Alloyangia pacifica: one gene and its partner. The protein of the gene in region 2 binds, or shares a complex with, the protein of the main gene of each other region. Links are inferred from orthologs where the notes say so. Each region holds a gene or a part of one and is shown on either strand. Other genes may lie near its edges.

What was found.
Region 1: the proteins of clpA (region 2) and clpS are in contact, whole or in part, in a solved structure (PDB 1LZW), measured with the Escherichia coli proteins. The link is inferred for Alloyangia pacifica from one-to-one orthologs.

Annotation. Positions count from the first base shown.
Region 1 is NZ_CP022189.1:2,476,843-2,480,212, forward strand. The notes cover bases 1-2,954. They hold clpS (ATP-dependent Clp protease adapter ClpS), read right to left. Parts: upstream 1,664-2,954; coding sequence 1,337-1,663; downstream 1-1,336. Other genes in these bases: CEW88_RS11945 (SDR family NAD(P)-dependent oxidoreductase), read right to left, coding at 1-282; CEW88_RS11950 (class I SAM-dependent methyltransferase), read right to left, coding at 320-1,312; CEW88_RS11960 (HAD family hydrolase), read left to right, coding at 1,805-2,503; CEW88_RS11965 (D-alanyl-D-alanine carboxypeptidase family protein), read left to right, coding at 2,851-2,954. In the rest of the region: more of CEW88_RS11965, read left to right, coding at 2,955-3,370. UniProt on the Escherichia coli protein: Involved in the modulation of the specificity of the ClpAP-mediated ATP-dependent protein degradation.
Region 2 is NZ_CP022189.1:413,177-417,053, forward strand. Bases 377-3,420 are described here. They hold clpA (ATP-dependent Clp protease ATP-binding subunit ClpA), read right to left. Parts: upstream 3,041-3,420; coding sequence 713-3,040; downstream 377-712. Other genes in these bases: CEW88_RS01970 (peptidoglycan -binding protein), read left to right, coding at 377-590; gloB (hydroxyacylglutathione hydrolase), read right to left, coding at 3,194-3,420. Outside these bases: more of CEW88_RS01970, read left to right, coding at 1-376; more of gloB, read right to left, coding at 3,421-3,877. UniProt on the Escherichia coli protein: ATP-dependent specificity component of the ClpAP protease. It directs the protease to specific substrates. It has unfoldase activity. The primary function of the ClpA-ClpP complex appears to be the degradation of unfolded or abnormal proteins.

The DNA.
Region 1 (3,370 bases), 2.1 Mb from region 2 along the record:
GATTTGCCGCGCGCCGTTCACCAAGATATCGACCCGGTCGTAGGCGTCGAGCGTGGCCGAGAGCAGGTTGGCCAGCGTCAGCTTCTCGCGCAAGTCGCCGGCGAAATAGCGCATGGTGCTCTCTTCATCGACCTGCCCGCATTCCTTGGCCAGCCGGTTCTCGTCCATGTCGGCGAACATGACGTTCGCGCCACGTGCCGCAAAGTGCCGCGCGATCGCGAGGCCCACGCCATTGGCGGCGCCGGTGACGATGGCGGTCTTGCCTTCGATGGAAAAACTCATGGGAATCCCTTGAATGTTTGCGCCAAGCTAGCCGCGATCAGCGCCCCGGGCGAGAGGCGTGAAGGATCTTGAACCGGGAATCTCCGGCGATTTCCTCGGTGTTGCGGAAGCGCTCGGCAAGCCGCGTCTCGTAGGGCAGGTGCCGGTTGGCAACGAGCCAGAGCTGGCCCGAGGGTTTCAACACTCGCGCGGCCGCGTCGATGAAGGCCTGCCCGAGCGAGGGTTCGGCCTTGCGCCCGGTGTGGAAGGGCGGGTTCATGATCACCGCGTCGAGCAGCGCCGGCGGGCGCCAGTCGAGCGCGTTGGCCCAGTGGAACTGCGCCCGCGGGTCGGTGACATTGCGGCGCGCGCAGTCGAGCGCATCGTGATCGGCCTCGACCAGGTGCAGCGCGGCGATCTTCTCGCGGCGCAGGATGCCATTGGCGAGCCCGCCCCATCCCGCGCCGAGATCGGCGACATGGGCACCGAGCTTCTCGGGCAGCGCCGCGAGAAGCGCCTCGCTGGCCGGGTCCGGCCCATCGGCCGAGAACACCCCCGGCGCGGTCCACTGCCCGCCGGGCAGCTGTGCCGGGCCCTTGGCCCACTCGGCAAAGGCATCGGTGGCGGCGAACCAGATGGTCTTGCCATGCGCCTTGGAGACCTGCCCCAGGATGTCGGTGCGCTTGCGCAGCGCCTTGAGGCAGGCGTCGATGCCGTCAGTCTTCTGGCCATCGACGATGACCAGACCGCCCTTGGCGGCTTTGTTGGCCTCGGCGATCCAGGCCTCGGCCCGGTCGCGGGCGCGCGGCAGGAAGACGATCGCGGCGGCGAAGTCCCCTTCGGGGGCCAGCGCGACAGTCCAGCCGCGGCGCTCCCAGGCCGCATGGTCGGGTGCCAGGCGTTGAACCACGGTGCAGCGCTCGCGCGGCAGATCGCCGGCGTCGATGTCGCCAAGGTTCAAATCGCCCGGCGCGCCGAGCAGCAGGATGCGCCCCTCGGAGGGCAGGTCGAGACCTCCCTCGAGCGCGAAACTCAATCGGGTATCAGACATGGCAGAACCGCCGCGGAGGGCGGATCACTCCTTTTCCATGGTGCATTGCAGCGGATGCTGGTGACGCCGGGCAAAATCCATGACCTGGCCCACCTTGGTCTCGGCGATCTCGTGGCTGAATACGCCAACCACCGCGACCCCTTTTTTATGGACGGTGAGCATCACTTCGAAAGCCTGCGCATGGGTCATGCCGAAGAAACGCTCGAGCACATGCACGACGAATTCCATAGGCGTGTAGTCGTCGTTCAGCAGCAGCACCTTGTAGAGCGGCGGGCGTTTCGTCTTGGGCTTGGTCTGCAGCACGACACCGGCATCGCCCTCGCCATCGCGGGGGTCGTTCGGGTCGGACATACGGAGTTTCTGTGCCGTGACGGACTGGATCATCTCGGGGACGCTTTTGCTTTGCGTGTGCTTTGCGGTTCCGGCTTTGAAGGGTCTATATAATTCCAAGGAGCCGCAGAGGAAAGACCCGCGGCGGGAAGAGGCGACAATATGGCCCGGAAACTGCAAACAATCGGCTTCGATGCGGACGATACGCTTTGGCACAACGAGCGGTTTTTCACCCTGACGCAGGAGCGATTCGCCGAATTGCTCGCCGATCACTCCGAGCGCGCGCACCTCGACGCCCGCCTGCTCGCCGCCGAGAAACGCAATATCGGCCACTACGGGTTTGGCGTGAAGGGGTTCGTGCTGTCGATGATCGAGACGGCCATCGAGGTCACCGATGGCCGCGTGCCCGGCGCGACCATCGGCAAGATCCTCGAGGCCGGGCAGGACATGCTCGCCCACCCCGTCGAGCTGCTGCCGCACGCCAAGGACGCGGTCGAAGCCCTGGCGGCGGAACACCACCTCGTGCTGATCACCAAGGGCGACCTGCTGCACCAGGAGCGCAAGCTGGCCGCCTCGGGGCTGGGCGAGCTCTTCGACGCGGTCGAGATCGTCTCGGACAAGCAGCCACAGACCTACGCCCGCATCTTCGGCGCCAGCCCCGGCGGGGCCGAGGCGTCAATGATGGTCGGCAATTCGCTGAAGTCCGACGTCAACCCGGCGATCCGAGCCGGCGGCTGGGGGGTCTTCGTGCCGCAGGATCTGGCCTGGAGCCTCGAACACGACGAAAAGCTCGACCACCCGAGGTTCCGCGAGATTCCCGACCTCGGCGCACTCGCCCAGCTTGTGGACTCGCTCGACTGACCCCAGGTCGCGCCCGACGGGGAGGCCCCCGCCGCATTCGCGCCGCAATCGCTCATATAGTGGTGAATCGCGCGAATTCCCACAAAATGAGGGAAATCACGATCCAGAAAACAACAGAAAATCAAGGCATTGCAGACTTTATTTTTTTTGGATCGCGTGGTAGCGTTTTCGCAAACTAGAACAGTTGGCCACCGGAAAACCGGAGGCGAGAGGCAGAGAAGGCGAGAACCGTGACGGGACGGCGCAGGCAGCGACCGGGCCGAGCAGGCCTGTATATTCTCACATTCATTTGGCTTGCCCTCGTGGGGCCAGTGGGCGCTTGGGCTGCCCCCTACGCTGCCCTCGTGATGGACGCCCGGTCGGGCGAGATCCTATTTTCCGAGAACGCCGAGACCCGACTCCACCCGGCATCGCTGACCAAGATGATGACGCTCTACATCGCCTTCGAGGCGGTCGAGCATGGCGAGATCACGATGGACACGATGGTGACCATCTCGAAGAACGCCGCCGCAGAGCCGCCCTCGAAGCTGGGCCTGCGCTCGGGACAGAAGATCGCGCTGCGCTATCTCGTGCGCGCCGCCGCCGTCAAATCCGCAAATGACGCCGCCACTGCCATCGGCGAGGCCATCGAAGGCTCCGAAGCCGCCTTTGCCCGCCGCATGAACCGCACGGCAAAGGCGCTGGGGATGACCCGCACCACCTTCAAGAACGCCAACGGCCTCACCTCCGAGGGCCACCTGTCGACCGCCCACGACATGGGGATCCTGGGCCGGCACATTCTCTACGATTATCCCGGCTATTATAACCTTTTCTCGCGCCGTACGACCGACGCCGGCATGCGCGAAGTGGCCAATACCAACCGCCGCT
Region 2 (3,877 bases):
CGCAGGTGCAGATCCAGAACCTCGGCTCCGACCTCAATGCCGCGCTGGCGCGGGTCGCCGCCGAAGAGCGCAAGCGCCGGCAGCTCGAGGAAGCCGAGCGTCAGCGGCTCGAGGCGCAGGCGCAGGACCTCGAACGCTATCGCTCTGAGTTCTTCGGTCGGCTGCGCGAGGTTGTGGGCCAGCAGGAAGGCGTGCGGATCGAGGGCGACCGCTTCGTCTTCTCCTCCGAGGTGCTCTTCCCGCCGGGCGGCGCGACGCTTTCCTCTGCGGGCGAGCGTGAGATCGACAAGATCTCCGGCCTGATCCGTACCATCGCGCAGGACATCCCGCCGGGCATCAATTGGATCTTGCGGGTCGACGGGCACACGGATGACACGCCGCTGCGGCCGGGCGCGCCCTTTGCCGACAACTGGGAGCTCAGCCAGGCGCGCGCGCTGTCGGTGGTGCGCTACATGGTCGAGGAGGAGGGCATCCCGCCGCAGCGGCTCTCGGCCAACGGCTTTGGTCAGTTCCAGCCGATCAACACCGACGGCACCGCCGAGGCGAAGGCGCAGAACCGCCGGATCGAGCTGAAGCTGACCGAGAAGTAGCGGAGAGCGCCCGGGGCGCGGGGCAGGCCTGCCGGCATCCACACAGAACCTGCGACACTCAGAAAAGAAAACCTCCCCGCCAGGGCCCTGGCGGGGAGGTTTCGTTTGATCAGGCCGCCGTTTCAGTCGGCGGTCAGCAGAGGCGGCTTGCGCGAGGAGAGCCGCAGCTTGTCCGGGCCTTCGGTCTTCAGCACGAGCTTGTCGTCCTTGACCGTGACCTTGACCACGCCGCCCTTGACCAGCTTGCCGAAGAGCAGCTCCTCGGCCAGCGGCTTCTTGATGTTCTCCTGGATCACGCGGCCCAGCGGGCGGGCGCCCATCTTGTCGTCGTAGCCCTTTTCAGCCAGCCATTCGGCTGCCGGCTTGGTGAGCTCGATGGCCACGTTGCGATCCATGAGCTGTGCCTCGAGTTGCAACACGAACTTCTCGACCACCGAGAGGATGACCTCTTTCGGCAGCGGCTGGAAGCTGATGACCGCGTCCAGACGGTTGCGGAATTCCGGCGTGAAGGTCCGCTCGATGGCGGCGGTGTCCTCGCCCTCGCGGCGGTCACGGTTGAAGCCGATGGCCGCCTTGGCCTGCTCCGCCGCACCGGCGTTGGAGGTCATGATGAGGATCACGTTGCGGAAGTCCACGGTCCGGCCGTTGTGGTCGGTCAGCGCGCCGTGGTCCATCACCTGCAGCAGGATGTTGTAGACATCCGGGTGCGCCTTCTCGATCTCGTCGAGCAGGAGCACGCAGTGCGGGTGCTGGTCCACGCCGTCGGTGAGCTGGCCGCCCTGGTCGAAGCCGACATAGCCCGGCGGGGCGCCGATCAAGCGGCTGACCGCGTGTTTCTCCATGTACTCGGACATGTCGAAGCGCAGCAGTTCCACCCCGAGCGAGCTTGCCAGCTGCTTGGCCACCTCGGTCTTGCCGACGCCTGTGGGACCGGCGAAGAGATAGTTGCCGATCGGCTTTTCGGGCTCGCGCAGGCCGGCGCGTGCCAGCTTGATCGCCGAGGACAGCGCCTCGATGGCATTGTCCTGACCGAAGACCACCCGCTTGAGCGTCGCCTCGAGGTCCTTGAGCACCTCGGCGTCGTTCTTCGACACGTTCTTCGGCGGGATGCGGGCGATCTTGGCGACCACATCCTCGATCTCCTTGGTGCCGATGGTCTTGCGGCGCTTGCTCTCGGCCACCAGGTGCTGCGCGGCGCCGGCCTCGTCGATGACGTCGATGGCCTTGTCGGGCAGCTTGCGGTCGTTGATGTAGCGAGCCGACAGTTCGACCGCGGTCTTGATCGCGTCCTGGGTGTATTTGACCGAGTGGTGCTCCTCGAAATAGGGCTTGAGGCCCTTGAGGATTTTCACCGCATCCTCGACCGAGGGCTCGCTCACGTCGATCTTCTGGAACCGGCGGCTGAGCGCGCGGTCCTTCTCGAAGTGCTGGCGGAACTCCTTGTAGGTGGTCGAACCCATGGTGCGCAGCTTGCCGCCCTGAAGCGCGGGCTTCAGGAGGTTCGAGGCATCCATGGCACCGCCGGAAGTCGCGCCAGCGCCGATCACCGTGTGGATCTCGTCGATAAAGAGCACCGCGTCCGGGTGTTCCTCGAGTTCGGTCACCACGGCCTTGAGGCGCTCCTCGAAGTCGCCGCGGTAGCGGGTGCCTGCGAGCAGCGCGCCCATGTCGAGCGAGTAGATGGTGGTGTTCGAGAGCACCTCGGGGGTGTCGCCGCTGACGATCTTGCGCGCCAGGCCTTCGGCGATGGCGGTCTTGCCGACGCCGGGGTCACCCACCAGCAGCGGATTGTTCTTGCGGCGGCGGCAGAGCACCTGGATGCAGCGCTCCACTTCGTGCTCGCGGCCGATCAGCGGGTCCACGTCGCCCTTGCGGGACTTGGCGTTGAGATCCACGCAGTACTTGGCCAGTGCCGACTCCTTGTTGTCGGAGGCCTGTGCGCTCTCGGTTTTCGTTTCTTCCTCCGACTCCTGCGCGCCGGTGACCGGGCGGCTCTCGCCGTAGGCGGGGTTTTTCGCCACGCCGTGAGCGATGAAGTTGACTGCGTCGTAACGGGTCATGTCCTGCTCTTGCAGGAAGTAGGCGGCGTTGCTCTCGCGCTCGGCGAAGATCGCGACGAGCACGTTGGCCCCGGTCACCTCGGTGCGGCCAGAGCTCTGGACGTGGATCGCGGCGCGCTGAATCACGCGCTGGAACGCGGCCGTCGGCACGGCCTCCGATCCCTCGATGTCGGTGACCAGGTTGGAAAGGTCTTCGTCGATGAATTCAACAAGCGTGGTGCGCAGCTCCTCGGTGTCGACCGAGCAGGCTTTCATCACGCGGGCGGCGTCGGGTTCGTCGATGAGGGCCAGGAGAAGGTGCTCAAGAGTCGCAAATTCGTGGCTGCGGGAGTTCGCCAGCGCCAGGGCCGAGTGAATTGCCTGCTCAAGAGAGTTCGAGAATGAAGGCACGGCGTGCTCCTTCCTGTCTGCGTCGGGCACTGGGCCCAACATTGCCTCTTACCGTTAAAGTTTGGTCGATCAGGACCATCCTTCAAGTGTTTTCTAGGCTTGCGGCGCTCACATTTGCCATGGGGGGTGCAACGTGGCGTGAAAAGCGGCGGCCTAGAAGCGGTCTTTCCTGGCGCGGATTTCGGCAAAGACAACGGCGTCCGTCGCCTCGGTCAAGCCGAGCCGCTCGCGGATCTCGGGGGAGTCCGGTCGCAGGAAAGGGTTGGTGGCCAGTTCCTCGGACAGCGCGCAGGAGGCGGTAGCTCGCCCCTCTGTCCGGGCTTTGGCGATGGCGTCACTCCGAGATTTAAGCTCGGCGTTCTGAGGTTCAATAGTAAGCGCAAATCTTGCGTTGGCGGAAGTGTATTCGTGGCCCGAGCAAATCATCGTGTCCGCCGGCAGCGCCATCAGCCGCTGCATCGACGCCCACATCATCGCGGCATCGCCTTCGAACAGTCGTCCGCAGCCCAATGCCATGAGGCTGTCGGCGGTGAAGGCGGCCTGCGCCTGCGGCATATAGAAGGCGATGTGGCCCAACGTGTGGCCGGGCACGTCGATCACATGCACGCCGACGCCCGCGATCGAGAACTCGTCGCCGCCGCCGACCAGCTGGTCGAGCCCGTCGATCCTTGCCGCCTCGGCGCGCGGGCCGATCACGGTGCAGCCGTAGCGCGCACGCAGCGCCGCGATTCCCCCGACGTGGTCATGGTGGTGATGGGTGATGAGAATCGCGTCCAGCGTCCAGCCCCGCGCATCGAGGGCCGCCTCGATCGGTGCCGCCTCGGGGGCATCGATCAG